4 regions of the Lactobacillus crispatus genome follow, and region 3 is predicted to be linked to each of the others. Evidence: predicted binding sites of a transcription regulator. Region 3 holds the regulator's gene; each other region holds the start of a gene.
What was found. The regulator HrcA, encoded in region 3, represses chaperone genes, less so after heat shock. The targets are predictions, from matches to a motif close to TTAGCACTCNNNNNNNNNGAGTGCTAA.
Positions count from the first base shown of each region.

Region 1: groES (co-chaperone GroES) is a predicted target of HrcA. The motif match lies at 5,770-5,796, and genes of this name have one in related genera.
Region 2: clpP (ATP-dependent Clp endopeptidase proteolytic subunit ClpP) is a predicted target of HrcA. The motif match lies at 1,848-1,874, and genes of this name have one in related genera.
Region 4: J6L97_RS01180 (Hsp20/alpha crystallin family protein) is a predicted target of HrcA. The motif match lies at 3,005-3,031, and genes of this name have one in related genera.

Region 1 is NZ_CP072197.1:431,239-439,277, reverse strand. It holds gene mutL (DNA mismatch repair endonuclease MutL) at 1-838, opposite strand, end outside; gene mutS (DNA mismatch repair protein MutS) at 838-3,414, opposite strand; gene groL (chaperonin GroEL) at 3,673-5,298, opposite strand; gene groES (co-chaperone GroES) at 5,352-5,636, opposite strand; gene J6L97_RS02200 (hypothetical protein) at 5,818-6,333, opposite strand; gene J6L97_RS02195 (NlpC/P60 family protein) at 6,379-7,347, opposite strand; gene J6L97_RS02190 (sucrose-specific PTS transporter subunit IIBC) at 7,503-8,039, opposite strand, start outside.
Region 2 is NZ_CP072197.1:1,593,496-1,601,534, forward strand. It holds gene J6L97_RS07800 (SH3-like domain-containing protein) at 82-1,710, opposite strand; gene clpP (ATP-dependent Clp endopeptidase proteolytic subunit ClpP) at 1,905-2,489, shown strand; gene whiA (DNA-binding protein WhiA) at 2,554-3,489, opposite strand; gene J6L97_RS07815 (gluconeogenesis factor YvcK family protein) at 3,482-4,525, opposite strand; partial or broken gene rapZ (RNase adapter RapZ) at 4,536-5,213, opposite strand; gene J6L97_RS07825 (IS256 family transposase) at 5,345-6,523, shown strand; partial or broken gene J6L97_RS07830 (RNase adapter RapZ) at 6,579-6,797, opposite strand; gene J6L97_RS07835 (HdeD family acid-resistance protein) at 6,891-7,433, opposite strand; gene uvrA (excinuclease ABC subunit UvrA) at 7,506-8,039, opposite strand, start outside.
Region 3 is NZ_CP072197.1:913,741-921,779, forward strand. It holds gene infB (translation initiation factor IF-2) at 1-1,729, shown strand, start outside; gene J6L97_RS04495 (ribosome-binding factor A) at 1,749-2,114, shown strand; gene truB (tRNA pseudouridine(55) synthase TruB) at 2,170-3,063, shown strand; gene ribF (riboflavin biosynthesis protein RibF) at 3,069-4,019, shown strand; gene hrcA (heat-inducible transcriptional repressor HrcA) at 4,157-5,206, shown strand; gene grpE (nucleotide exchange factor GrpE) at 5,219-5,803, shown strand; gene dnaK (molecular chaperone DnaK) at 5,820-7,673, shown strand; gene dnaJ (molecular chaperone DnaJ) at 7,756-8,039, shown strand, end outside.
Region 4 is NZ_CP072197.1:239,560-247,598, reverse strand. It holds gene trpS (tryptophan--tRNA ligase) at 1-873, opposite strand, end outside; gene J6L97_RS01200 (SOS response-associated peptidase) at 991-1,584, shown strand; tRNA gene J6L97_RS01195 (tRNA-Gly) at 1,594-1,664, shown strand; gene J6L97_RS01190 (CPBP family intramembrane glutamic endopeptidase) at 1,712-2,374, opposite strand; gene greA (transcription elongation factor GreA) at 2,454-2,915, opposite strand; gene J6L97_RS01180 (Hsp20/alpha crystallin family protein) at 3,157-3,582, shown strand; gene J6L97_RS01175 (C1 family peptidase) at 3,725-5,041, shown strand; gene J6L97_RS01170 (ABC transporter ATP-binding protein) at 5,135-6,079, opposite strand; gene J6L97_RS01165 (ABC transporter ATP-binding protein) at 6,100-7,158, opposite strand; gene J6L97_RS01160 (ABC transporter permease) at 7,174-8,039, opposite strand, start outside.

The sequences.
Region 1 (8,039 bases), 480 kb from region 3:
AATGCCGCGCTGCTAATTTTGAGCCATAGCCATCCAGAATCGCAGTATTTAATTGAAAATTTTTAATATAGCGGCCGTTTAAGAGAATCGAAATAAAATTGCGTGTAGAACGTGTTAATTCCGGTTTAGACATCAGACCTGTAATCTTAAAATCGCTGTCTTTTGCCTCAAATTTTTCCATTTTTTCTGCGATATGACGACCATACACGTTAGCAACTGTTTGCTTTAAATTATTATTTCCTGGCGTTCTTAATAAAATTTTGCCAGTATTTGACAAAGTGAAAGACACATGTGGATAACCTAACGCAAGTCGATTAATAATATCCACAATCTTCATAATTTCAGTTCTTGGACTACGCAAATACTTTAATCTGGCTGGCGTGTTAAAGAACAAATCCTTGACTGTAATTTTTGTTCCCTTACGAGCCGCTGCATCTTCTTGGCCTTTTTTATTGCCTCCACTATAGTTAGCTCGAATACCAATTGCGTTTTCAGTTGCAGTCAGAATTTCCACATGGCTAACAGCAGAAATCGAAGCTAATGCTTCTCCGCGGAAGCCTAAAGTGGAAACTTTAAATAAATCGTGTTCATTGGCAATCTTGCTTGTCGCATGTCGGGTAAAGGCTAAATCAACTTGATCACGTGCAATCCCCGTCCCATTGTCTTGAACTACAATCTGTTTCAAACCAGCATCTACAAAATCAACGCGAATTCGAGTAGCACCAGCATCTAACGAGTTTTCTACTAATTCCTTAACTACGCTAGCTGGGCGCTCAATTACTTCTCCGGCTGCAATCTGATTAGTTAAAGTTTCCGATAACTCATGAATTTTGCTCATTAATCGTCATCCTTTAAATCTTTTTGCCAATCAGCTACCATTTGCATAACCTGCAACGGTGTCTTATCTGCTAAATAAAGATTAGAAATATCATCAAGTATATCTTGTTGTGCATCAGTTATTGCGGGCTTGTCATTTTGTGTTTCAGTTTCTTCAACACTGTTTTCCACAGGCTCTGCAAATAAATCTAATTGCTGCGAAACTGGTGCTAGTTCACTGCCTTGTGCTTCAAGCCGCTTTAATAATTTAGTTGCCTCTCGCAAAACGTTGCGCGGCAAACCTGCTAATTGAGCTACATGAATTCCGTAACTTTGATCAGCAGGTCCAGGTAGGATTTTATGCAAGAAGATTAACTTGCCATTTTCTTCGGTAGCACCAACGTGAATATTTTTCAGATGATCCAGAGTCTCATCCATCACTGTCAATTCATGATAGTGCGTAGCAAATAATGCCTTAGCACCAACTTTGTCGTGTAAGTACTTAACAATTGCACCAGCTAAAGCCATTCCATCGTAAGTAGCCGTACCACGACCAATTTCGTCAAAGAGAACCAAACTGCGCTTAGTAGCATACTGCAAGGCTTCATTAGCTTCACTCATCTCTACCATAAAGGTACTTTGACCTGAAATTAAGTCATCAGCTGCTCCGATTCTTGTAAAAATTTGATCAAAAATTGGCAAATCAGCACTATCAGCTGGCACAAAGGAACCTACTTGAGCCATGATCGCAATCAAAGCCATTTGTCTCATATAGGTACTCTTACCAGACATGTTAGGACCTGTAATTAAATAAATGTTGGTTCCTTCATCCATTTTGACATCGTTAGGAATATATGAACCAGCCGTCATTACTTTTTCCACAACTGGATGACGGCCGTTAGTCACATTAATATCTTGATTATCTGCGTGAAAAGTTGGCCGGCAATAATTATTTTGTTCAGCTACTGTCGCAAAACCACAATAAACATCCAGCGCTGCTAGTTGCCCACCTAATTTTTGTAAAGCAGGGATATACTTCTTAACGTCCTCACGCAGCTTAACAAATAAATCATATTCCAAGTCAGTTGACCGTGTCTGTGCCTCAAGAATTAGATTCTCATGTTCCTTGAGTTCCGGTGTGATATAACGCTCAGCGTTAGTCAAAGTTTGTTTACGCGTATAACGATCAAGTGGCACCTTAGACTTGTTACCGTTAGAAACCTGAATATAATAGCCAAAGACCTTGTTATAACCGACCTTTAAGTTATCAATACCTGTCTTTTGCCGCTCATCTGCTTCCATCTCAGCCAACCATTTTTTTCCATTGTTCATGGCATCCCGATAGCGATCAAGCTGCGGATCAACCCCACCTTGAATCAGGCCACCTTCAGTAGTCAACACAGGTGGATCCTTCACGATAGTGGAAGTAATCATTTCGGCAACGCCCTTTAATGGATCAATTTTTTTAGCAAAATCGACCAAGATATCTGAATCTGATTGCTCTAAAGCATCTAAAATAACTGGAACGGCCTGCAAAGAACGTGATAATTGTAGTAATTCGCGCGCATTAACGTTACCAAAAGCAATTCGACCAGTTAAACGTTCCAAGTCGTAAACACCCTTTAAGGCATCAACTGCATTTTCTCGTGTAAAGTAGCCATCAAGCAAGGCCTGCACCATTTCTTCACGATGGTTAATTTCATCCATGTTTAATAATGGACGAGCTAGCCACTGCTTAAGCAAGCGTCCACCCATGGCAGTGTGTGTTTTATCCAAAACCCAGAAAAGTGAACCCATTTTTTTGCCAGTTTTGGCAGAAGCAACCAATTCCAAATTATTCTGCACAGTATGTGACATCTGCAAATATTGATTTACTTCATAGCTTTTGGCAATCTGCAAGTGCGCTAAACTTCTCTTTTGAGTTGAAAGCAAATAGCCAACTAACTGACGGGTAGCCTCTTTTTCAGCCCCATTAGTCAAATTCTGTTCAACATAAGAAATTTCAGCATGTTCATCTTCAATTGGAGTAGGACGAGAAATCGTAATGTTGGCCTTGTGCATAAAGTCTTTGTTTTGTTCAGATAATGACCCGTTATACACAACTTCACGAGTACGAAGTGACAAGAGCTCATTGGAAACAGCATCGAAACTCTTTAAATGAGTAGCATAAATTTCACCAGTGGATAAATCACTGTAGGCTAAACCAAAGCCACTCTTAGTGGTAATTACTGATGTTAAGTAATTTGAATCTTTAGCATCATTTGGGCCTTCATTCATCATGGTTCCCGGCGTCACTAATTGAATAATTCCCCGCTTAACCATGCCTTTGGCCTTTTTAGGATCCTCAAGTTGTTCACAAAGTGCTACTTTATAACCCTTTTCAACTAAAGTATTTACATAAGTATCCACAGCCATATGAGGCACACCTGCCATTGGAATTGGATTCTTAGTTCTATTTGATCGGTGCGTTAAAGTCAATTCAAGAATCTGTGCACCTTTAACTGCGTCATCTTCAAACAGTTCGTAAAAGTCTCCGACGCGATAAAAAAGAAAGGCATCAGGATATTGTTTTTTAATTTCGTAATATTGCTCCATCATTGGAGTTGTTTTTTCCGTCATTTATGTCTCTTTCCTATTTCGTATTTTAGATAGAGTTACGTACAATATTATACGCTACAAAAAGAAAAACTTCGAAGCTGAACTGATTGTTTAACTTCGAAGTCATTCTAATTATATTTGTTTTTGAACTAGAGTGAGAGTTTGTGCATAAGTTTAGTGCTAAAGCACTGTAAATGAACTTGATTACTTCGTAATCAAGAATTATATATCTAAATGCTAAAGCATTAAGATATATAATTACATACCCATTCCTGGTGCACCAGCTTGTGGAGCTGGGTTAGCTGGCTTTTCTTCAGGAATTTCTGCAACAACAGCTTCAGTAGTAAGCAGAAGAGCGGCAATTGAAGCAGCATTTTGCAAAGCGGTTCTGGTTACCTTGGTTGGGTCAATGATACCAGCATCTACCATGTTTTCCCAAGTATCAGTAGCAGCATTGTAGCCAATTTCGTTTTCTTGCTTGAGTAAGTGGTTCAAAACAACTTCACCATTCTTACCTGCGTTTTCAGCAATTTGACGAACTGGTGCTGACAAAGCTCTTAATACGATTTGGATACCAGTATTTTCATCTGCAGTATCAGCCTTAAGATCATTGATAGCCTTCTCAACGTCTACTAAAGCAGTACCACCACCAGCAACGTAACCTTCATCAACAGCGGCACGAGTTGAGTTCAAAGCGTCTTCAATTCTGTAACGACGTTCCTTCAATTCGGTTTCAGTAGCAGCACCTACGTGGATAACAGCTACACCACCAGTTAACTTAGCAAGACGTTCTTGAAGCTTCTTCTTGTCAAAGTCTGAAGTTGATTCTTCAATTTGCTTTCTGATTGAATCTTCACGTTCTTGAATAGCATCCTTTGAACCAGCACCGTCAACAATAGTAGTTGAGTCCTTGGTTACAGTTACACGACGAGCTTGACCTAATTGATCAATCTTAGTGTCCTTTAATTCAAGACCTAAGTCATCAGTAATCACAGTACCACCAGTCAAAGCAGCAATATCTTGTAACTGAGCCTTACGACGGTCACCAAAGCCAGGAGCCTTAACAGCTACAACGTTGAAGGTACCACGAATCTTGTTCAATACAAGTGTTGGAAGAGCTTCACCAGTAACGTCATCAGCAATGATCAATAATGACTTACCTTGTTGAACAATTTCTTGAAGAAGTGGCAAGATATCTTGAATGTTTGAGATCTTCTTGTCAGTGATCAAAATGTAAGGATTATCAAGATCTGCTTCCATCTTATCGTTGTCAGTTACCATGTATTGTGATAAGTAACCACGATCAAATTGCATACCTTCAACTACTGAAAGTTCAGTATTGATACCACGTGAATCTTCAATAGTGATAACGCCATCGTGACCAACCTTTTCCATAGCGTCAGCGATTAAGTTACCAACTTCCTTTGAAGATGATGAAACTGCAGCTACGTTAGCAATTTGGTCTCTTGATTCAACCTTGTGGCTAATCTTGTGCAATTCATTAACAGCAGCTTCAGTAGCTTTTTCAATACCACGACGAATGCCAACTGGGTTAGCACCAGCAGTTACGTTCTTCATACCTTCATTAGTAATTGCTTGAGTCAAAACAGTTGCGGTAGTAGTACCGTCACCAGCAATATCATTAGTCTTTTGAGCAGCTTCAGCAACAAGTTTAGCACCCATGTTTTCGTAGTGGTCCTTTAACTCGATGGATTTTGCAATGGTAACACCATCGTTAGTGATGTCAGGGTTGCCGTAACTTTGTTCCAAAACAACGTTTCTACCCTTAGGACCAATAGTAGTCTTAACAGTATCAGCTAACTTATTAACACCCTTTAAAAGAGAACGTCTTGCATTTTCTGAGAATTTAATATCTTTTGCCATAGATTATCTATGCTCCTTAATTTACTTAATTATCGTTGGAAATTTTAACTAAATTACTTAGCAATAGCTAAAATGTCTTTTTCGTGAAGGACTAAGTACTTTTCACCTTCGTATTCAACGTCAGTGCCTGAGTATTTATCGTAAAGAACTACGTCACCCTTCTTAACAGCCATTGGAATCTTTTCACCGTTTGATGCGTAAGCACCTTCACCAACAGCTACAACTTCGCCTTCAGTTGGCTTCTTCTTAGCATTTGATGCTAAAACGATGCCACCAACAGTTTCTTCTTCTTCTTTCTTAACTTTAACGATCACGCGATCACCAATTGGTTGTAACACGTTTAGTCCCCCTTATGTTTAATTTTCTTCATTATATTTTTTATTACTTTATTAATCATTAGCACTCTTATTTGCTAAGTGCTAACTTACAAATATGATAATAAACTGTTTTGTGAAAAAAAGCAAGAAAAAATTAGCACTTTTTTCAATTGAGTGCTAATTTTGATTTTTCTTAACTTTTTTAACTAATTACAGTAATCAAACCATCAATAATGCCGTAAGTTAATCCCATTACATAGTACTTCTTATAAGCATCCCAGAAATCATGGCATTCTTTCTTATCTTTACCATCAATAAAAAAATATTTACCACTTTTTCTGCTGCTAAAAGTCTTAACCAAAGCATAGAAAACAGCAACTAGCGCCATAATAATGAAGAGAATGATTGGGAAGAAGTAGCCAATAATATTTTGTAAGTTATATGCTACACCTGCTGCAATTACCACTAATAGATAAATTACAGCAACTAGTGGATTGCAGATCAAACGTGGCATTTTTACTTTAACCGACAATAACAGCGATAAAAGTAGCGGCAAGCTTAAGATAATTATTAAAACTAACACGTAAATATTATTGATCTCTTTTAATTGAGACGCAAAAGTATGATCAAGCTTACCCCAGAAAATACTTAGAATACCTACTACCCAATAGACAGCCGTCATAATCCAGACATGTTTAAGCGTGCTGTTCTTTTTCATTCTTATTATCCTTTATTGATTAGCAAAATTATAGCATAGAGCATACTATTTAACGGGGCGAGCATAAGTGATTCGACCTTTGGCCAGCTTATCGCTCAGTGAGCTACCTAAACTAGAGCGGTGCACATCATCTACACCTAAGTTGCCGCCCTCTTCAATAATTTGCGTGTCCCAACCATCATATTTGCCATCAACAATTGCTGCATGTCCGTTTTGACCAACACCATTGCCAGTATTAACAATCACAATATCACCTGGGCGAATATTCTTGGCAGAAATTTTCTTCAAATAGCCATGAGTACTTTTAGCATCTCGTTCCATTGGCAGAGTAAAAAATGGAGCATTTCCTACACGATATCCTGCTCTCTTCATTACGATCCACACAAATCCTGAACAATCAGTTGAACCGTTTTTATTAGGATGACGCCAACTGCCAAAATTAGTTCGGTATGCACCTGTTCCATAAGTGAAATAGCCTAATAATTTACGAGCATTCTTAATCACTCTATTATGATATCCTGAATCATCGAACATCGCTGGAGATGGATCCTCATTAATATTGTCATACCAAGCTATGTCAAAATTCACATCATCAGAGCTTAATTCTGTTGACTGATCTGAATCATCATTCACATCATCTTGTGCCTGATATGCCTCAAGCTTTGCTTTTTCTTGAGCATAATTTAAAACATTATTTTGTTTAATGTATGCGTTAGGACCGATCTTATAATAAGCAGTACCATTAATCGTCTTAGTTCCTTGCACATTAATGAACTTGCCTTCATATAGTTGTGATTCAATTACTGGAACATTACCGGTTTGTATCTGACCACGTGTCTTAAAACTGGTCCTCTTACCATTACTCTTATACACATTAGAAGTAGTTTTAACTACATAATCTGTCTTAGGATTAGGCACTGTTATCGCTGCCTTTATTTTAGAGCTAGTTAGATTAATGCTAAAGACAGTTAATCCAGTTACTAATACTCCAATAACTCCACTTTTTAACTTCATAAAACATACCCTCACTTTGTTTTTCTTTATAGAGAACATTTTACTCAAACTTAAAATTGAAGTGCAACACTTAGTACTAAAAAACGCCAAGAAACAATCTTTCTTAGCGTCTTTTATTCTAATTGTTTTAATTTTTTCTAGAGGAGTAGAAGAAACTAATTGTGTGCAGTAACAGCAATCAACTTGTCGCCGTGCTTGTCACCCGCATCAGTAATTCTTGAAACATTTGCATAGTTGGCAGTATTAGTAATTACTACCATGACAGTAGTATCATAGCCTGCCTTCTTCACAGCATCTAAGTCAACTGTGCCGAGCTTATCGCCCTTGTTAACTCTTTGACCTTGCTTAACGAAACTTTCGAAGTGCTCGCCCTTAAGGTTTACAGTATCAAGACCAATGTGAATCAATACTTCTGCACCATCGTTTGACTTAATGCCATAAGCATGCTTAGTTTCATAAGCAATAGTCACAGTACCAGTAACTGGTGAATAGATCGTACCATCACTTGGAATAACGGCTGCACCATCACCCATTAACTTAGCAGAGAATACTTGATCATTAACTTTAGTTAAACTCTCAGGAGTACCATCAACTGGTGAAGCAATAACTTCATCCTTTAATGCCATTTGTTCCTTACCAAGCTTTTCAGCCTTTTGAGTTTCTTCAGCATAATCAGTTGCGTCGTTTACTGG
Region 2 (8,039 bases), 680 kb from region 3:
TTCTAATTATACAACTAAAAAAATAAAGGAAATCCAATATTTTCATTGAATTTCCTTTATTTAAATTAATATCGATAATGATTACTTAGTCAACTTTTGTTTACTTTCAAGTAATTCAGCACGTTGAGCTAAGTTCATGTATAACTTGTTGTTGTAGGTTGCGATACCTTCAATTTCACGACCAGTGTGGTATTGGTAAGTATCCTTAACTTCACCATCAGTTGCAATCTTAGCAATTACGTCATTGAATGCAAGGTAGAAGTTATTGTTCTTGGCATCATAAGTAAACCCTTGAGTGTATGTGTTTGCTACAATGCCACCCTTAGTTGCACCTACCATAGTTGGATACCAGTTATCGCCTTTGCGGTTGAATTCCCAGTATTCAGTTTGGTCTTTTTCTTTATTATAAAGAGTTGTGTAAAGCTTGTGATCATTTACAACAACACCATTATTGAAGTAACGACCGTCTGAATCACTACCGTTCCAGCATTTAATAGTCCAAATCTTGTTAATGCACATATCGCTCTTCCGAATTTGGATTAACTCTTCAGACATATTGCTCTTGTATGAAACCTTATTATTGTTATTTAGAACGTAAATGTATTTATCAGTTGAGCCCATTGCTTGACCGTGACCAATTGGAATATATGGACTAACTTTAATGTTCTTAACGTAAGAATTGAACTTCTTTTGGCTCATATCAAGTAAGTATTGTCCGTTAAATGCATTGGTTAAATGGTTAAGATTATATCCTACAATATGACCATTGCTAATCAGAGTACTGCTTAATAAACTAGTGTACAACCAGCCATTTGACATGGTAATTCCTTCAGGAATATGACCTACACGGTTAATATAGTCATCATTTTTAATGTCACGGTAAACACTTAATAAAACTGGTTGGAAGAAGCGAGTAGTGAAATCTAATTTTCCGCTTTCACTATCATAAGCATGCTTATTCTTATCAGGAGTAAAATCAGTCTTAGTTACATAGTTAGCAGAACTTCCGTAGTAAGTCTTCCAGGATTTCAAATCGCCGTTAAATGGCTTAGCTTGGACTCTATCAGCATGAGCAATTCCTTCCTTAGTACTCTTTCTGACAGTTACCTTAACAGTTGCCTTTGCTTTACCATAGCTATATTTAACATTATAGGTACCTGGAGTTGAGCAATCGATTGCATCTTCTGAAATCTTAATATCTGCTGTATCAATTACAGTACCCATATAATTGGTTACATAACTTACTGCATCAGTTGGATCAAAATCGTAGTGACTATTTTGTACTAAACTGATAGTCTTTGGTACAGCGATAGCATCTCTTGTAAAGTAGTTTTGGTTAACATAACCAACTTTACGACCATTTACATAAATACGCCAATAAGTTGCATCCTTTGTCTTAATTCTCTGGTCAGATTGAATATGAGCATATTGATAATCGCTAGCATCAGCAATCTTACCGCTAGGTTTACCATTACTAATCTTTTTATAAACAGGATAATTCTTATTGCTACCTACTTTAACCATTAAGTCATAAGAAGTACTTGTTTGAGCTGGTCCCTTCTTCGCACTGGAATCAGTCTTAGCAGTATCTGTATTACTATCAGTAGTTTTAGAATTATCTGCAAATACTGCATTTGTAGAACCAATTAACAAACCAACACCCAGTGCTACAGCTGAAGTAGCAGTTAAAATTTTATTTGAATACTTCAAACCTATCCTCCGTATCTTATATTTTGCATTTTACTTTTATATTATAATATATAAACACTGTTAGCTAAAATACATTTTTATTACCATTGTTACCATTGAGCTTATTTATTTGACACTTTCATTACGAAGTGATTTAATTAGCACTGTACTTGAAAGAGTGCTAATTAATACGAAATCAATTAGGAGGCAAATTTATGCTAGTACCTACAGTTATTGAACAAACTGCTCGTGGTGAACGTGCTTATGACATTTACTCACGCTTATTAAAAGACAGAATTATCATGCTTAGCGGTGAAATTAATGACCAAATGGCTAACTCAATCATCGCTCAATTACTCTTCCTTGATGCTCAAGACAATACCAAGGATATTTCACTTTATATCAACTCACCAGGTGGTGTAATCACCTCCGGCTTAGCTATCATGGATACCATGAACTTTATTAAGTCAGACGTATCAACTATTGCAATTGGTATGGCAGCTTCAATGGCTTCTATCCTCTTGACTAGTGGTACTAAGGGTAAGCGTTTTGCACTTCCTAACTCAACTGTTTTAATTCACCAACCATTAGGTGGTGCTCAAGGTCAACAAACTGATATCCAAATTGCAGCTAACGAAATTTTGAAGAGCCGTAAGAAGATCAACGAAATTTTGCACGAAACTACCGGTCAACCTTTGGAAAAGATCCAAAAGGATACTGAACGTGACAACTACTTAACTGCTGAAGAAGCCAAGGAATATGGTTTGATTGACGAAATCATGGTTAATAAGAAGAAGTAATTAATTATTAAAAATTATTCACACTCTAAAAGGAGCTTGCACTCATTGTGCAGGCTCCTTTTTCTTATTCTCTTAAACTCTCAGCTAACTCATGTAGTTTCTTAAATCGGTGATTAACTCCTGACTTCGAAATCGGACCATCCGGAATTTGATTAGCTACTTCCTTTAAAGTTAATTCTGGATGCGCCAATCTAAAACGCGCTAAAACTTGCAATTTCTCTGGTAGATCATCTAAGCCGTTTTCTTGTTCAATCAGCTGGATGTCTTCTACCTGCTTAGCTGAAGCTGAGGCTGTTTTTTTCATATTCGCGGTATCACAATTAACCAAGCGATTAACCGAATTTCGCATATCTCGCATAATACGCAAATCTTCAAAGTTAAGCATTGCATTAAGTGCACCCACTATATGCAAAAAGTCGCCAATTTTTGCGGCTTCTTTTAAATAAACAATATAGCCTCTTCTACGTTTAGTTGCTTTAGCATTTAAATAAAAATAATTATTCATCAACTTACATAAATCCTCATTATGGTCCTCATAAGTTGAATAAATCTCCAAGTGATAACGACTCGTTTCTGGATTATTGACACTACCTCCGGCTAGAAATGCACCGCGTAAATAGGACATTGCTCCTTCACGTGAAGTCATAATTCTCTGCGGAATTCGCGTTACCAAACCTCTTTCAGGATCCCAGATTTGTAAGTTTTCTAGGATTTCTTGTACCTTCTGATTCAATCGTACCAAATATTGATTATTTTTTTTCAATTTCATCTTGCGCGAGACAATCAGCAATGGCTCAATACCATAAGCAATCTTAATCAGCTTAAAAATTCGTCGAGCAATCGCAGGATTTTCTGTAGTGATATCCAGGCTAAATTGATGATCGTGCAAGTTTAATACACCATTCATTCGCAAAAAAGCAGCTAACTCCGCTTTGGCATGCTCTGGATGCACCTCAAGCGAAGTTAGCTCCTTTTTGACTTCACTAGCATAACTAGCCATCATTTTCCTTCATTCTTTTACGTGACATTGATTCAAATGCCAGATTAATAATTTCTTTTCCTACCTTTTCACCATCATGAAATACCAATCCATGACGTTGATCGATAAAGTCATCAGTAATGACACGGCAGTTTTGCTTTCTTAAGCCTTCAAAGTCATTCTTAACAGGCTCAAGATAAGCATCATAATCTTCTGGGTGAAATTTGCTCATATCAATTTTGGCACCATTAACCAGAGCGGTATTGATATAATTTCCACCTAAGTGATCGTTAATTACCTGTACGTGTTCCGCATCACTAAAGTGATCTGTCTCACCACGCTGAGTCATGATATTGCAAATATAAATAACCTCGGCGTCAGTCTCACGCACTGCTTCACCTAAATTAGAGATCATTAAGTTAGGTAAAATTGAAGTAAATAAACTACCTGGCCCAAGTACGACTGCATCAGCTTGCATAATCGAAGCCAGTACTGGTAAAACAGCTCTAGGCTCTTCATCCGAATCAGTATCGGTCACCCAGACACGCTTAATCCGCTTATCTTTAGATGTGATTTCAGTTTCACCAGACTCCGTAGTTCCATCCACGAATTCTGCGTTTAAAGTCAATGGTTCATTGGAAGCTGGAAAAACATGACCATCAATTTTCATCATTTTTGACAAAGATTGAACTGCATCAAAGATATTGCCATGCATTTCATTCAATGCCGCAATAATTAAATTACCGATTGCATGTCCTGAAAAAAAGGAATCGGATGAATCAAATCGATACTGAAAAATATTCTTTTCTTCCTGAGGTAAGTCACTAAGTGATACCAAAACATTACGGATATCACCAGGTGGAACTACGTTAATAAAGTTACGGATTGAACCAGATGAACCGCCGTCATCTGAAACCGTTACGATTGCAGTAATTTCCGCGTTTTGATCTTTCAAGGCATTCAAAATAACTGGTAAACCCGTACCGCCACCAATTACGACTACACGGGGACGTCTGCCTTTAATCACGCGAACAATCCTTGTTTCTCCATATGGCACAGGTGCGCACCTACTTTCTAATATAACGACTCACTTCACGGTGAGTAATATCGACTGGATATTTTTTAGCTAAATCTCGTGCCAACTGTTGGGCAATTGAAACACTCCGGTGTTGACCCCCAGTACAACCAATTGCAATGGTCAACTTTTCCTTCCCCTCTTTGATATATCCAGGGATAGCTGTTTCAAGCAAATCAAGCAATTTTTTATAAAAGACCTGTGTTTCTTCTTTGTTCATCACATAGTCAAATACACGCTTGTCCAGTCCCGTAAATGGTCTTAATTCTGAAATATAAAATGGGTTAGGCAAAAAACGCACATCCATTACAATATCTGCATCAATTGGCATCCCATACTTAAAGCCAAATGACATCACTTCAATTGAAAATGGTTGCCGCTTGCGATCACTAAATGTATTGATTAATTTTTGCTTTAATTCCTTAGTCGACAAGTTTGACGTATCGATAATATAATTTGATCTATTTTTAATTGGCATTAAAATACGACGTTCTTCTTGAATGCCATCAAGCAAGCGACCTTTGCCATTATTGGCTAAAGGCGGAAGACGCCTTGTTTCTTTATAACGAGCAACCAAGACATCATCGGAAGCATCCAAAAATAGGATAGTAGCTTGCACATTGCCATTATCTTCAAGTGAATTAACTTCATCCAATAAATCGCGATAAAAGAGACTGTAAAATAGTTTGTGTAAGGATGAATGATTCCTTAAATTTATTTCTTTAAACATTAGAAAAAGGAGTTCCTTTCTCGTATGATTGGTTTGAACAAAAAAACACATACAGAAAGAAGAACTCCTTCATGAATGATTTTACCAAAGATTTTGCTCAAGCTCTATTCAATCCAGACAAAATAAATGATTTATTGCGCAAAGAGCTACAACAGGCTGTTAATAACTTGCTAGAAGCTGAGTTGACTGCCTTTCTAGGCTATGATCCCTATGCCAGAAATGGCTGGAATACTGGCAATTCTAGAAATGGTGCTTATTTCCGCAAGGTTGATACCCAGTTTGGACCAATTGAAGTGCAAGTGCCTCGAGACCGCAACGGTCAGTTTCATCAGCACACGCTGCCTGACTACAAGCAGCACTCTGATGTTTTGGAAAGCACGATTATCAAGCTATACTCCAAAGGCGTAACTACCAGAGAAATCGCTGACTTGATTGAGAAAATGTATGGCAGTCATTATAGTCCAGCTCAAGTATCAAATATTTCCAAGCAGATGCTCCCCAAGATTGAGGCTTATCACAAGCGCAAGCTAAGCGACAAGTTTTTCTGTGTCTATTTGGATGCGACATACCTTCCTTTGCGCCGAGAAACGTTTGAGCGTGAAGCAGTATATATTGCCATTGGCATTAAACCTAATGGACATAAGGAAGTCATTGACTACTGCATTGCTCCTAGTGAGAACATTGAAGTTTGGACAGAGATGCTTCAAAACATGAAGTCCAGAGGCTTGAAGCAAGTTGAGCTTTTTCTTTCTGATGGTGTTGTTGGCATGAAAACAGCCTTGGCCAGGACTTATCCTAAAGCTCATTTTCAACGCTGCCTGGTTCATGTCATGCGCAATATCTGCGCTAAAGTACGCGTCGACGATCGTGAAAAGATCATGAACGAATTCAAGCAGATACATCAACAGACAAGCAAAAAAGAAGCTGCAGCTGTCTTGCACAAATTCTATGCCAAATGGAATAAAGCTTATAGCCATGTCATCAAAGGTTTGAAGGAAATTGAGCCCGATCTGCTAGTCTTCTACAATTATCCCAAACAAATCAGAGCTTCAATTTATTCAACCAATATGATTGAATCCTTTAACAACGTCATCAAGCGTAAAGCTAAGCCTAAGGCAGAATTTCCAACTGAACAGTCGCTTGATGCATTTATTGGCATCCAGGCAATGAGCTACAATGACCGTTATTTCAATCGAATTCATAAAGGCTTTGGTCAGGTTCAGGACACCTTAGAATCCTACTTTGATTAAATAAATAATTAAAAAATCAATTTACGAGAAAGATCTATTTACACAAAAGATTTGACAGTTTCCGATAAAATGTCTTAACTCGTAAATCAATTACTACGGCTACCTTATGAAAGTCATTGGAATTATTAATTAAATCCCAAAAACTACCTAATAAAGTTGGAGGAAGATTATCGACTACAAAGTAGCCCATATCTTCTAAGTCATGAGCGACCACAGTTTTACCTGCTCCGCTCATGCCTGTGACTATTAATAATTGTTTTTTCTCATCAGCCATGCTAAAATCCTCCTCTTTACAAATTATATCATACCGGGTGTGTCATAATTGTGCAAAAAAAAGAAGCCTTTCGGCTTAAATTTTTATCAAATATTAACGGTGCATAAATGCAACCACAATTTCATTAATGCCAAAGACTAATAACCAGAATGCAACTAACCATACTAAGCTTAAGGCTGCGATTACTGGATTAATAATTAAGAAGAAGGCAATAATCAAACTTAAAATATTCAAAATCAAGTTAAATACAAAGTATCCGGTTGAAAATGCACGTAAGTGCCATGACCAAGCAATACCTACAACTGAATCAACAAAGAACCAGATTGCAAATAAGTAAGCGATAGTCAAACCACCAATATCATATGAGCAAATGAACAAGATACCGATAATGATATCTAATACACCTGACACAATTGCTACCCAACTACGTGAGAAAAATTCACGAAAGCGTGAGTAAGCAGCCAACCATACAATACCTTGAACGATTGATACAATAGCAAAAATCAAGACAAATGCATGCAACCCTTTAGCTGGGTGACGTAATAACACGAACGCAACTACGACCATTAAGATACCGGCAATAAATGCGCCCCAGTCAAAGCCGCGATTATCTCTAGAACTAGAAAAAATATCCATTTTTATTCCTCCTTGCAGACTATTTTACACTTATTCAAGGTTAATAAAAACTATTGGCTATTGTCTTCTAGCCTATTTTTTTGCTTCTTTTGTTAGTTTAGTATCGCGTTCTAAGACTGGTTTCAAATACTGACCAGTATAGCTTTCTTTAACTTTCGCTACTTCTTCTGGCGTACCGGTAGCCACAATTTGACCGCCACGTTCCCCTCCTTCAGGACCTAAGTCAATCAGCCAATCTGCATTTTTAATTACATCAAGATTATGCTCAATAATTAAAACCGTATTGCCTTCATCTACCAACCGCTGCAAAACTTCTAATAAACGCTTGATATCATCGGTATGCAAACCGGTAGTTGGTTCATCAAGAATATAGAAATTTTTACCAGTAGAAAGTTTTTGCAATTCAGCAGCTAATTTCATTCTTTGAGCTTCACCACCAGATAAAGTTGTAGCGGATTGACCTAATTTCACATAGCCCAAACCTACATCAACGATAGTCTGGAGTTTACGCTGAATCTTAGGAATATTTTCGAAAAACTTAGTTGCCTCATTAATCGTCATATCAAGCACTTGAGCAATATTCTTTCCCCGATAAGTTACTTCCAA
Region 3 (8,039 bases):
AGATATTGGTAAGTTAATTCACCGTGAACCAGCTGAAATTGTTAAGAAACTCTTCATGCTTGGCGTGATGACTAACCAAAACCAATCTTTGGATAAAGATACAATTGAACTTTTAGCTGCTGAATATGGTATCAATGCTGAGCAAAAAGTTCATGAAGACATCTCTGATATTGATAATATCTATGACAAGAGAATGGAAGAGTCAAAGGAATCTAAAAACCAGGTTAAACGCCCACCAGTTGTTACAATCATGGGACACGTTGACCATGGTAAGACCACTTTACTTGATCGTCTTCGTCATACTCATGTTTCAGCTCATGAAGCTGGTGGTATTACTCAAAAGATTGGTGCTTACCAAGTTAGATTAGATGATCGCTTAATTACATTCTTGGATACACCAGGACACGCAGCATTTTCTAACATGCGTGCACGTGGTGCTGAAATTACTGATATTGTTGTACTGGTTGTTGCTGCAGATGATGGTGTAATGCCACAAACTGTAGAAGCAATTGACCATGCAAAGAGTGCTAATGTTCCAATAATTGTAGCAATTAACAAGATGGATAAGCCAGGTGCAAATCCACAACACGTAACTGAGGAATTAATGAAATACAATTTGATTCCTGAAGATTACGGTGGTGATACTATCTTCGTTAATATTTCAGCTAAGACAGGTCAAAATGTTGATGACTTATTACAAATGATCTTGTTGCAATCTGATGTGATGGAACTTAAGGCTAATCCAACTGAAATGGCAATTGGTACTGTGATTGAAGCTCGTTTGTCACGTGGTCGTGGACCTGTAGCAGACGTTTTAATCCAACAAGGTACACTTAATGTTGGTGACCCGATTGTTGTTGGTAACACTTTTGGTCGTGTTCGTACTATGACTAATGATCGTGGACGTCAAGTTAAGAAGGCTACACCATCAGAACCTGTTGAAATTACTGGTTTGAACGATGTGCCTGAATCTGCTGATAAGTTAGTTGAATTTAAGGATGAAAAGACCGCTAGAAGTGTTGGTGAAGCTAGAGCACAACAAGCTTTACAAAAGTCTCGTGAAAATGTTCAACACGTAACTCTTGATAACCTCTTCGATACTATGAAGAAGGAAAACATGAAGGAAGTTGACATTGTCTTGAAGGCTGATGTTCAAGGTTCTGTAGAAGCTTTACAACAATCGCTTGAAAAGATTGAAGTTGAAGGCGTACGTGTAAATATCATTCACTCAGGTGTAGGTGCCATTAATGAATCAGATGTAACTTTGGCTGGTGCATCAAATGCATTTATTATTGGGTTCAACGTTCGTCCAACTGCTACTGCTAAGAGCCAAGCTGAAACCGATGGCGTAGATATTCGTCTTTACAGCATTATTTACAAGGCTATTGATGATGTTACTGCTGCCATGAAGGGTATGCTTGAACCAACTTATGAAGAAAAGGTTATCGGTAATCTTACTGTTCGTGAAACTTGGAAGGTTTCTAAGGTTGGTACAATTGCTGGTTCCTTCGTTGATAAGGGCTTGGTTAAGAATGATTCTAAGATTAGAGTTATTCGTGATGGTATCGTTAAGTATGATGGTGAAATTGCTTCACTTAAGAGATTTAAAGATGATGTTAAGGAAGTTAAGCAAGGTAACGATTGTGGTTTAACGATTAAGGACTACAACGACATTAAAGTTGGCGACGAATTCGAAGTTTACGAAATGCAACAAGTTGAGCCTAAGTAATTACTATTAGGAGGAAAACATGAAGCATAGAATTGGTCGTGTTGAAGGTGAAATTCTACGCGAATTAACCAAGATTTTACAAAAGAATATTCGTGATCCGCGCTTAAGTGGTGTAACTATTACCGCAGTTGAATGTACGAATGATCTTTCATATGCAACTGTTTATTACAGCCTGCTAACTGAAGATGAGCATAAGGAAGAAGAGGTTCAGGCAGGTTTTGAAAAGGCAAAAGGCATGATGCGTCATTTGCTTGGTCAAACATTAACTGTTTATAAGGTTCCTGAATTAATTTTTAAACGTGATAATTCAGTTTTGTATGGTAGTAAGATTGACCGTTTGATTGCAGAAGTTAAGAAACAAGATGCTAAGCGGGAAAACAAATAAAAAAGAGGGCGCCGTGATGGTGCCCTTTTTTTGTTGAAAGGAATAGGGAATAATTATGTTAAACGGAATTTTAGTTATTGATAAAGATAAAGGGATGACTAGTGCAGATGTAGTTTATCATTTGCGCCGCGTATTAAATATTAGAAAAATAGGACATGCTGGTACGCTTGATCCTGAGGTGACAGGCGTTTTACCAATTGCTATTGGTCAGGCTACTAAATTAATTGAAATGATGCATACTAGGCCAAAAGAATATATTGGCACGGGACTATTTGGTTATAGCACAGATAGTTATGATGCAACTGGAACTGTTTTAAAAGAAAAAAAGTTGATTCAGCCTTTTTCTGGTGCAGAAATTCAAGAAAATATGAATAAATTTGTAGGAGAAATTGTTCAAGTGCCTCCAATTTATTCTGCTGTTAAAGTGAATGGTAAACATCTTTATGAATATGCGCGTGAAGGAATTGAAGTTGAACGGCCTCAGAGAAGGGTTGAAGTCAAACAATATGATCTAACTAAAGAACCAGTTTTTGATATAAATACTGGACAAGAAAGCTTTGATTTTAAGATTAAATGCAGCAAAGGCACTTATGTTAGATCGTTAGTTAATGATCTAGGTGAAAAATTAGATTGCCCCGCAACGATGACTTATTTGAGAAGAACAGCTAGTTCTGGCTTTGATATTACACAAGCAGTAAAATTAAAGGAGATTGAAGAGAATCCGGAAAAGGCCACTGAACTTATACAGCCGATTGATGCATTTTTTAAGGAATACACTCAGGTTGATTTAACTGAAGAAAAGTGGCTTAAAGTTAAAAATGGAGCAGGTATTTCGCTTGAAACTAATGCGAAAAAAGTTGCACTACGATACAATAAAAAGGTGAAAGCAATTTATGAAAAAAAAGGAAAGCTTTATCGCCCAAGCTTAATGCTGTTGCAAAATGAATAAATGAAATGAAGGAATTAGCTGTGAAAATCGTTCATTTAACATATCCTGTTAAGGAAAATATTTTATCTACTAGAATTGTGCTTGCCCTTGGCTTTTTTGATGGGGTTCATTTGGGACATCAGCGCTTAATTAATCAGGCTAAAGAAATTGCATTACAGAAGAAATTGTCATTAGTTGTGTTGACCTTTGATCGACATCCTAAGGAAGTTTATGAGTCGAAACGAGATTTTAAATACTTAGAAACTTTGGAAGAAAAAGCTAACAAAATGGCGGAATTAGGAGTAGATTATTTGGCTGTTTTACCATTTACTAAAAATTTCAGTCAAATTTCTGCACAAGAATTTGTCGATAATGTAATTGTCAGATTAAATGCTGATACCGTTGTTGCTGGCTTTGATTACACTTATGGTCCTAAGAATATTGCAAATATGGCTAATTTACCCCAATTTTCCAAAGGGCGTTTTAATATTGTAGTGATGCCAAAGCAAACTTTTAACGGTAGAAAAATTGGCTCAACTGAAATTCGTCAAGCAATTAAGGATGGTCAGATGGAATTAGCCACTGAATTAATGGGGCACCATTATGTAATGAGTGGTATCATTGGGCATGGTAAACGAAATGGTCATAAGCTAGGCTATCCAACAGCTAATTTGATTTGGGCAGACCATAAGGTGATTCCTAAAATTGGAGTTTATGCTACCAAGACTAAAGTAAATGGTAAGTGGTATAACTCCATGACTAGCGTTGGCTATAATGTAACCATTAATCAGGACAAGAAGATATATATTGAATCTAATATTTTTGATTTTAATGAAGATATCTATGGTAAGCCAATGAAGATCAAATGGTATAAATATACCAGAGGTGAGAAAAAATTTGCCGGATTACCTGAACTGAAAGAGCAACTTGAACGAGATGAGCAAGAAATTAGGGCTTATTTTAAGCAAAAGGGTTAAGAAGCTACGTACTTTGAAAAAAGTGCGTATTTTTTTGAATAAAATTAGCAATCTACTTGATTTAGTGCTAATTTCTGGTATCATATTAACTGTTAGCACCTGAGAGATGTGAGTGCTAAAAGTGAGGGCGATATAATATGTTGACCGAGCGTCAAGAGCTTATTTTAAAAACAATAATTACAGACTTTACACAAAGTCATGAGCCAGTAGGTTCAAAGACCGTAATGAAGCAGTTGCCAATTAAAGTTTCAAGTGCAACGATTAGAAATGAAATGGCCGTGTTGGAAGAGCAGGGGTTAATTGAAAAAACTCACTCTTCAAGTGGTCGAATTCCTTCAAGCGAGGGCTATCGTTATTATCTTGATAATTTAGTTGAGCCGTTGCAATTACCAGAGTCTGTTTATAATACAATAGGAAGTCAATTAGATCGACCTTTTCATCAAGTAAATGAAATTGTACAAGAAGCTGCACGAATTCTGTCAGATTTAACTAACTATACCGCATTTGCGGAAGGACCTGAGAGTCATGATGTTAGAGTCACAGGATTTAGAATTGTACCGCTGTCTCAACGACAGATTATGGCAATTTTGGTTACAAGTGATGGTAACATTCAAAATCAGGTATATGCTTTGCCACATAATATTCACGGCGAAGAAATTGAAAAGGCTGTCCGCATGATTAATGATCAGTTAGTCGGAAAGAGCCTAAATGAAATCAACGTTTCGTTGCTAAGTGAATTAGCTAAAAACGAATTAGGCGGCGAACATGTGACTGAATTGCTTAGTTTAGTTGAAGATGTCGTAAAAGATGCAGCTAGTGAGCAGATGTATGTGGATGGACAGATTAATTTGCTCAATAATACTTCTGAACATGATGTAAATGACATTCGTTCTTTGTACGAGTTGATTGATCATAATAATCTGTTCACTAATTTAATGGATGCAAAGGTGGATCCAAAGTCTGGAAATTATCCAGTAAAGGTAAAGTTGGGATCTGAATTACCCAATGATTTATTAAAAAATTATAGTTTGCTGACAGCTGAGTACAGCGTTGGCTCCCATGGTAAAGGAACTATTGCTTTACTTGGACCAACGAATATGCCATATTCACAAATGATTGGGTTGCTTGAATATTTTAGAAATGAACTAGCTAAAAAGTTGCTTGATTATTACGGCAAGTTTCAATAAAGGAGGTTAGCCGTGAGTAAAGAAGAATTTCCAAGTGAAAAAAATCTAGAGCAAAAAGAAAAGACTTCTGAGCCTAAGGCTAAAAAAGAAGCCGATAAAGGTGAAGAAAAGAAGCAAGAAAAAAATAAACAAGATCAAAAATTAGCTAAAGAATTAGCTGATTTAAAAGATAAGAACAAGGATCTTGAAGATAAGTATTTGCGTAGTGAAGCAGAAATTCAAAATATGCAAAATCGCTACACTAAAGAACGTGCTCAATTAATTAAGTACGAATCTCAAAGCTTAGCGAAGGACATTTTGCCAGCAATGGACAATTTGGAAAGAGCCCTAAGCGTTGAGGCCGATGATGATGTGTCTAAGCAGTTAAAGAAGGGCGTGAAAATGACCCTGGATGCACTTGTGAAGGCAATGAAAGATCACGGTGTAGTTGAGATTGAGGCTGATGGCGTTAAATTTGATCCGACATTACATCAAGCTGTTCAAACAGTAGCAGCTGAGAATGATGATCAAAAAGATCACGTTGTTCAGGTTTTACAAAAAGGATATCAATATAAGGATAGAACACTAAGACCAGCAATGGTTGTAGTTGCTCAATAAGAGAGGAAGCTAATATATGTCAAAAGTTATTGGGATTGACCTTGGGACTACTAACTCAGCAGTTGCAGTTCTTGAAGGTAAAGAACCAAAGATTATCACTAATCCAGAAGGTAACCGGACTACTCCTTCAGTAGTTGCATTTAAAGATGGTGAAATTCAAGTCGGTGAGGTAGCAAAGCGTCAAGCTATTACCAACCCTAATACCATTGTTTCAATTAAGCGTCACATGGGTGAAGCTGATTATAAGGTTAAAGTTGGTGATAAGGAATATACACCACAAGAAATTTCAGCATTTATTTTACAATATATTAAGAAATTCTCAGAAGATTACTTGGGTGAAGAAGTTAAGGATGCTGTTATTACTGTTCCTGCTTACTTCAATGATGCTCAACGCCAAGCTACTAAGGACGCTGGTAAGATTGCTGGTTTGAATGTGCAAAGAATTATTAACGAACCAACTGCTTCAGCATTAGCCTTCGGTTTAAATAAAGACCAAGATGAAAAAGTCTTAGTATACGACCTTGGTGGTGGTACTTTTGATGTTTCTGTATTGCAATTAGGTGATGGTGTCTTTCAAGTATTGTCAACTAATGGTGATACTCATCTTGGTGGTGATGACTTTGATCACCGTATCATGGATTGGTTAATTAAGAACTTTAAGGATGAAAATGGTGTTGATTTGTCGAAGGACAAGATGGCAATGCAACGCTTAAAGGATGCTGCAGAAAAAGCAAAGAAGGACTTGTCAGGTGTATCAAGTACTCATATCTCACTTCCATTCATTTCTGCTGGCGAAGCTGGTCCATTACACCTTGAAGCAGATTTAACTCGTGCTAAGTTTGATGAATTAACTGCTGACTTGGTAGAAAAGACTAAGGTACCATTTGACAATGCATTGAAGGATGCAGGTCTTACTGTTAATGACATTGACAAGGTTATTTTAAATGGTGGTTCTACTCGTATTCCAGCTGTTCAAAAGGCAGTTAAGGAATGGGCTGGTAAGGAACCTGACCATTCAATTAACCCTGATGAAGCTGTAGCTATGGGTGCAGCAATTCAAGGTGGTGTTATCTCAGGTGATGTTAAGGATATTGTTTTACTTGATGTTACCCCATTGTCACTTGGTATTGAGACCATGGGTGGTGTCTTCACTAAGTTAATCGACAGAAACACTACTATTCCAACTTCAAAGAGTCAAATCTTCTCAACTGCAGCAGATAATCAACCAGCTGTAGATGTTCACGTATTGCAAGGTGAACGTCCAATGGCTGCAGACGACAAGACTCTTGGCCGCTTTGAATTAACTGATATTCCACCAGCACCACGTGGTGTTCCTCAAATTCAAGTTACCTTCGATATCGATAAGAACGGTATTGTAAATGTATCTGCTAAGGATATGGGTACTGGCAAGGAACAAAAGATTACTATTAAGAGTTCATCCGGTTTATCAGATGAAGAAATTAAACGTATGCAAAAGGATGCTGAAGAACACGCTGATGAAGATAAGAAGCGTAAGGAAGAAGCAGACCTTAGAAACGAAGTAGATCAATTAATCTTTACTACAGATAAGACTTTGAAAGATACTAAGGATAAGCTCTCTGATAGCGATCGTAAGCCAGTTGAAGATGCTCTTGAAGCTTTGAAGAAAGCTCAAAAGGATAACAACTTGGATGAAATGAAAGAAAAGAAAGATGCTTTATCCAAGGCTGCTCAAGACTTAGCTGTTAAGTTGTATCAACAAAATGGTGGTGCTGCTGGTCAAGCTGGTCCACAAGCAGGTCCTCAAGGCCCACAAGGTGGTAATTCAAATAATGGCAACAACGGTGATGCCCAAGATGGTGAATTCCACAAAGTAGATCCAAATAAGTAATGGGTTTATAATTAAACAAAAGGAGAAAAGAACTACCCATTGAGTAGTTCTTTTCTTTTGAGAATACAAGGAGTTCAAATAGATGGCACAAGAAGATTACTATAAAGTACTTGGCGTAGATCGTGACGCCAGTGATCAGGAAATAAGTAGGGCATATCGTAAATTAGCCAAAAAATATCACCCAGATTTAAACCATGAACCTGGAGCTGAAGAAAAGTATAAGCAGGTTAACGAAGCCTATGAGGTTTTGCACGATAAGCAAAAACGTGCGCAATATGATCAATTTGGTTCTGCTGGTGTAAATGGTCAAGGTGGCTTTGGTGGTGGAGCTGGTCAAGGCTTTGGCGGTGCCGGATTTGATACTTC
Region 4 (8,039 bases), 670 kb from region 3:
TGGTGCAAGCTCTGCTTCAAGGACCTTGTTTAAGTAACGCTTAATCTTAACGTCACCTAAGCCACCCTTTTGGTATTCTGCCTTAAGTTCTGCCACCTTGTCCTTATCTGGATCGAAGACATCAAGATATGTAAAGACAGTGTTACCTTCAACCCTACCAGGGTCTTCAACGTGAATATGGTTAGGATCCGTGTACATTGACATAACTTTCTTTTGAACTGTCTTTGCATCATCAGCAAGATAAATCGCATTGCCAAGTGACTTCGACATCTTCGCATTACCATCAAGTCCTGGCAAACGTCCTTGACCTTTAGGTGGGAAATAACCTTTAGGTTCAACCAAAACATCACAATTATAAACACGGTTAAAAGTCCTAACGATTTCACGTGTTTGTTCCAACATTGGTTCCTGGTCATCTCCAACAGGAATAACGGTTGCTTTAAAAGCGGTGATATCAGCAGCTTGAGAAACTGGATAGTTTAAAAAGCCAATTGGAATAGAGTCTTTGAAATCTTTTTGCTTAATTTCTGTCTTAACAGTTGGATTTCTTTCAAGCCGAGCCACAGTTACTAAATCCATGTAGTAAGCAGTCAATTCAAATAGAGCAGGAATTTGTGATTGAACATAAATAGTTGATTTAGCTGGATCAATACCAACAGCTAAGTAATCTAAAGCTACTTGGATCAAACTATTGCGAATTTTTTCCGGATTACGAGCATTGTCGGTCAAAGCCTGTGTATCCGCAATCATAATATATGGATCATATTTACCTGAATTTTGTAATTTTACTCTATTCTTTAATGAACCGATATAGTGACCAATGTGCAGCTTACCAGTAGGACGGTCACCAGTTAATAAAATTTCTTTCGCCATCTTTTTGCTCTTTTCTAATTTTTAAGTTTATTTTTTTATTAATATTAATTGTTTAATTACCTAATTTTAACAAAAAATAGGCTATGATTAAACTAGCCCTAAAGAAAGGAAATGCGTATGTGCAACCAGTTTCGTTTACCTAATTTAAAACAAATTCAACAATATCTCAAAAGCGATCTTGACCTGCCCTTAGTTACACCAAATTTTGACATTCAAGCACAAGATATTTTTCCTAACCAAGTAGCACCTGTTTTGCTTTATCAAAATGGTCAATTGCAATTAAGCAACAAAAAATGGGGCTATCCAAGTCCCGTTGATCCAAAAAAGCCTTTATTTAACGCTAGAATTGAGCGATTTTATGATTCAGCGCCTTCAATGTGGGACAAATCCTTTGCCAAGCAACGTTGCTTAATCTTAACCGAAAAATTCTTTGAATACGCTAAAACTACCCATATTGCTGAAAACGGTCGTAAATACCATGATCGCTACGCCTTCCGCACTAATCAACCACTTACCTTAATTGCAGGTATTTATGATCAGGATTATTTTTCAATGGTTACTACCGTGCCTAACAAAGATATGGCGCCAATCCATAATAGAATGCCTCTAGTTGTTATGCCCAACGAACTACGCCGCTGGCTTTTTCAAAATTTTACCAGCTTAATTGATCGTAAAAGTGTTGATCTTCAAATAGAAAAAATGCTAAAATAAAAATATATTGCGGGTATAGTTAAATGGTAGAACGACAGCTTCCCAAGCTGTAGATGCGGGTTCGATTCACGCTATCCGCTTTTTTTATACAAAAATAAGGATGAGAATTTTTCTCATCCTTTTGTTTTTAAATCATAATCACTGTAAGTACGCCACTAACTACAGCTAAGTAAATTGGCATCAATAATGTTTGTGTGTACATATAGCTCCAAGCAAACACCATGCCATAAATTGCATCAATAATAAAGAGTACTACTGAATTTTGAAAGTTCAGTAAGCTATAAATCAGACCTGAAACAATGATTCCCATAATTGCAACTTGCTTAGTATTTCGCCGAAAAGCATAATTGAACAAAAAGCCAGTCGCCAAAAATTCTTGTAGGATTGGTAATACAATTCCTTGGACAACGATTAAAAACCAAAACATGTTAACTGATTCACTTTTGGCATATATCAATTGGAAATCATAATGACTAATCCTGCCATATGATTGTAAGTATGAAATCGAAATCTGTGTAACTGTAATCACTAATGTTAATAGAACAACAGTTGACAAACTGCCCAACCATGGAAGTTTAAAATCACGGGCAAAAAAGCGTTGCTCTCGATTGAAACGATAAACATAAAACAACAGAATCATGGCTGCAACTAAGCCGAATAAAATCAAATCCCAAATATGAACCGGAGATTTTCTAGTAACTAGCTTTACTACTGCAAACACAGCGACATAGCCAGCTAAATAAACGGCATAGCGGATCACATTACCCTCTCTTGATTGTGGCGTATTCAAATTCTTCACTCCTACTCTGAATTGTATCCTACAAAACCCATATTATACCAGAAAAAGACAGTTTATTATAGTTCTCAACTTATTTAACTTCCACAATCGTTACTTGATATTCACCTGCTGGTGCCGCCACCGTTGCTGTTGTACCAGCCTCCTTTTTCATGATTGCTTGACCCAATGGAGAATCAAAAGAAACCTTGCCAGCAGCAAGATCCGCTTCCATTCGCCCAACTACTTTGTATTCTTCTGTTTCATCATCGTCATCAAACTTAAGCACAACGGTCTTTCCTAGATCAACCTTACCATCATCTTCAGTTTTAACAATTTCGGCATACTTTAATTGTTTGCCTAGGTAACGCAGACGACTTTGTAAGTGACCTAGATCACGTTTTGCTTCAGTATATTCAGTATTTTCCGAAAGATCACCTAAAGCTCGTGCAGCCTGCAAAATTTTAATTCTACGTGGCCGATCTTTTTTTAATCGAGCAATTTCATCCTCAATTTGTTGATAGCCTTCTGGAGTCATTTTCTGAAAATATACCATTTCTATTTCACAAACTTTCTTTATTTTTCTATACGTAATAATTATCCACAATCTCAGAATGTTATTGTAGCAGCGTTATCAGTCTAAAATTAGCACTATATATTTTTGAGTGCTAATTTGTGTCATTTCTATAAAAAGCGACTACAATAAACAGTGTAAGGAGAAAAGAGATCAAGAAATGAGTTGATCTTTTCCTTATATTCTAATTAAGCAAATACAAAAATGAAAGGAAGTTTTATTTATGGCAAACAATATGATGAATCGGCGCAACGACATGATGGATGCAATGAATGATTGGTTTGGTTTTCCAAGAAACTTCTTTGACGATAATGAAATTGAAAACATTATGCAATCTGATGTTGCAGAAACTGATAAGGACTATCTAGTTAAGATTGACATGCCTGGCATGGATAAGCAGGATATCAACGTTAACTATAATGACGGTACGTTAAATGTCAGCGGCACAAGAAAATCATTTAAGGACACTAGCGATAAAAATAGAAATATCATTCATAAGGAAAGAAGTGAGGGCAGTATTTCTAGAAGCTATAGATTACCAAATGTAGTTGCAAGTGAGATTCATGCAAAGTATGATAATGGTGTATTGACCATCACTTTGCCTAAGGAAACTGCCGGCGATGATGGCAATTCTATAAAAATTGATTAATTTATTAGGTTTATGCAAGAGGTCTAATAAGTTAACGGATTAATAATTCTCTACAAGCGAGTTCTAATTGAACCCGCTTGTATTTTGCTTTAAAATAGAGTTAGTTTAGAAAAAAATTATAAAATTAAAAAGGAGATTTTTTATGGCTCATGAATTAACTGTGCAAGAACTAGAAAAGTTCTCTGCCGAATTTAATAAAAAACCTGAAAATAAAGTCGTTGCTCGTGCAGCTCAACGCAGTGGTGTGCTTGAAGCATCTTATAACGACCGTGTTCAAGGACAATTAACCAGAGTATTCTCAACCGAACTTGACACCAACAACGTTACTAATCAAAAGCATTCAGGTCGTTGCTGGTTGTTTGCGACTTTGAACGTTTTGCGCCACGCTTTTGGTAAGAAATATAAGGCTAAGGACTTCACCTTCTCACAAGCTTACAACTTTTTCTGGGACAAGATTGAACGTGCCAACATGTTCTACAACAGAATCTTAGACAGTGCTGATATGCCACTTGATTCACGTCAAGTTAAGGCTGACTTAGACTTTGCTGGTAGTGATGGTGGACAATTCCAAATGGCTGCCGCTTTAGTTGAAAAATATGGTGTTGTTCCTTCATATGCTATGCCAGAAACTTTTAACACCAACGATACAACTGGTTTTGCTACTGCTTTGGGCGATAAGTTAAAGAAGGATGCTTTAGTATTGCGCCACTTGAAGCAATACGGCAAAGATGATGAAATTAAAAAGGTTCGCGAAAAATTTTTAAGCGAAGTTTACCAAATGACTGCTATCGCAGTAGGTGAACCACCTAAGACTTTCGATCTTGAATATCGTGATGATGATAAGAAATATCATTTAGAAAAGAACCTTACTCCACTTGAATTCTTGCATAAGTACATGGGCGATGTCGATTTTGATGACTATGTTGTTTTAACCAATGCTCCAGACCATGACTATAACAAGCTTTATGGTCTACCATCTGAAGACAACATCGAAGGTTCACTGAGAATTAAGCTTTTGAATGTACCAATGGAATATTTGTCCAGCGCTGCTATCGCTCAATTAAAAGACGGCGAAGCTGTTTGGTTTGGTAACGATGTTTTACGTCAAATGGACCGTAAGACTGGTTACCTTGACACTAATTTGTACAAGTTAGATGACTTATTCGGCGTTGACCTTAAAATGTCTAAAGCAGACAGATTAAAGACCGGCGTCGGTCAAGTGTCACATGCCATGACTTTAGTTGGTGTTGATGAAGACAACGGCGAAGTTCGTCAATGGAAAGTTGAGAACTCATGGGGCGATAAATCTGGTGTTAAAGGCTTCTACGTCATGAATAATGAATGGTTTAAGGACTATGTTTACGAAGTTGTAGTCCACAAGAAGTACTTAACTGAAAACCAAAAGAAGCTCGCTGAAGGTCCAATCACTGACCTACCAGCATGGGATTCATTAGCTTAACGAGCAATGATCATATAAAAAGGCGATCCATATCGGATCGCCTTTTTAGCATAAATATAATATTAATATAGAGAGTTGCATTAGATTTGGTATCTAATTTTCGTAGCTTGCCGCTACTTCTTCGTAATGCTTGACTTCATCGTCAGAGCAGCGTACGAAGTGTCCTGGACGAATTTCATGCATTGAGCGTTGCTTTCCGTCCATTTCTTCTTTTTGAGCGTCATAAGGAATCCTTGTCCGGCTCCGCTCAACTTCTGGATCAGGAATTGGCACTGCAGAAATCAAACTCTTCGTGTAATCATGAAGTGGTCGATCATAGACGTCATCGGCTGGACCTACTTCCAGTAGTTTACCGTAGTGCATTACACCAATTCGGTCAGAAATAAACTTAACCATTGATAAATCGTGGGCAATGAACAAGTAAGTTAAACCACGCTTTTTCTGTAATTCAATCATCAAGTTAACTACTTGAGCTTGAATTGATACGTCTAGAGCTGAAATAGGTTCGTCTGCAACAATAAATTTGGGCTCTACGGCTAAGGCGCGAGCAATCCCGATTCTTTGACGCTGACCACCTGAGAATTCATGTGGAAAACGGCTAGCATGACTTGCATTTAAGCCAACAGTTTCCAATAATTCCTCTACTCTCTCAGTTCGTTCATCTTTATTTTTAACCAAATGGTGAATATCTAATCCTTCAGCAATAATGTCCTCAACAGTCATTCTAGGATTAAGTGAAGCATAAGGATCTTGAAAGATCATTTGTGCATCCCGTGTAAAAGCTAGTTTGTCTGCACGACTTTTTAAATCTGCTACATTTTTGCCTTCAAAAATCACTTCGCCACTAGTTGGCTTATACAATTGCAAAATTGAGCGCCCAGTAGTTGTCTTACCAGAACCAGATTCACCTACCAAGCCGAAAGTTTCACCTTCATAGATATTAAAGCTTACATCGTCAACAGCCTTGGTGACATTACGACCATTTTTAAAGTATTGTTTTAGATGTTTTACTTCCAAAATTTTCTTTTTTTCTGGCATAAAAATCTCCTTTACCGCGACTAGTTAACCTCTGGCAGTTTATCTTCTTGTTTCATCAAGTTATATTTTTTCCAGCGACGTGTAATTTCAGCTGGTGGTTCCACTTTAGGTGCATCTGGTGCTAAAAGCCAGGTTGCAGCATAGTGAGTATCAGTTACCTTGAAAAATGGTGGCTTTCTTTCCACATCAATCTTCATGGCATACTTATTTCTTGGTGCAAAAGGATCACCCTTAGGCGGATCAAGCAAGTTAGGAGGCGTACCTGGAATCGACTCCAAAGTATCACTGTTTAAAGTAGGCATTGAATTGATTAAGCCCCAAGTATATGGATGCCGTGGATCATAAAAAATTTCATCAACACCACCGAATTCTAAGAATTCACCAGCGTACATTACAGCTACTCTATCTGCCATACCGGCCACCACGCCCAAGTCGTGCGTAATGAAAATAATTGAGGTCTTAACCCGCTTTTGCAAGTCTTTCATCAAGTCCAAGATTTCAGCTTGGACAGTCACGTCTAGAGCTGTAGTTGGTTCATCAGCCAGCAAAATCTCTGGCTCACAAATTAAAGCAATCGCAATTACGATTCTTTGTCTCATCCCACCTGAAAACTGGTGAGGATATTGATTAATTCGTTCTTCTGCATTTGGGATTCCCACGGCCTTCATCATTTCCAAGGCTTTAGCCCAAGCTTCTTTCTTAGAGGCACCCTTATGTTTGATTAATGGCTCCGCAATTTGCTGCCCAATCTTCATAGTTGGGTCAAGCGAAGTCATAGGATCTTGGAAAATCATTGAAATTTCATTCCCACGAATTTTTTGCATTTCTTTTTCAGATAACTCTAACAAATTTTTGCCGTGGAAATCAATCTCGCCGCCCTCAATCTGAGCATTTCGTGCTAACAGACCGATAATACTTCTGGTAGTAACCGACTTACCTGAACCTGATTCTCCTACAATTGCGAGCGTCTCTCCCTTATTTAGGTGAAAGGAAACGTTACGAATAGCTTTAACCTCACCAGCATAAGTGTGGAAATCAATTTTTAAATTTTTAACATCTAAAACTCTTTCTTCTGGCATTTAGGTTAATCCTTTCTATCTTTGTCCCCGTGGATCGAAGGCATCACGCAAACCATCACCTAATAAGTTAAAGGCAATCATCAACACACACAATACGATTGCTGGATACCACATCTGATATGGCAAGAATTGAAAATTCTTTTGTCCTTCGTTCAAAAGTACACCTAGTGAAGTTTCTGGGGCTGAAATACCGATTCCGATGAAACTTAAGAAGGCTTCGAAGAAGATAGCAGTTGGAATAGTATACATCGTTTGAATAATGATGATACTTGAAAGGTTAGGCACTAAGTGTTTCCAAGCAATTTTCCAAGGTGATTCACCTAATGATCTAGCTGCCAAAACATATTCTTCATTCTTCAAACTCAACGTTTCAGCCCGGACCTGCCGCGCCATTGTCGTCCAACTTGAAATAGCAATTGCCAAGATAATTGACTTAATACCTGGTTTTAATACCACCAACATCAAAACTACAATGATCAAATTGGGTACGGAGGAAATAATTTCGATTATCCGCTGCATCACGTTATCGACTCCCCCGCCTTTCCAGCCGGACACTATTCCGTACGCGACTCCGATAGTTAAATCGAAGAAGGCAGCCACTAAAGCAACAATTAATGAAATTTTAGTACCATAGATGATTCTCTGCCCCAAAGATCTGCCTAAATAATCGGTACCTGCGATGAAGTACTTATCTTTAGGCACACCATTTTGAGCATAAGCATCAACCCACTTGCCATTTTGTTTAATCTTACCGTTCAAACCATTAATTGCGCTCATTCCTGGCACTTTAGCAGGTAAGTTAGCATATTGTGGGTGCGATTTAACTAAAGTAGATTTATTGATGAATGGGGTTGAACCAAAAGCTACTACAATCATCAAAA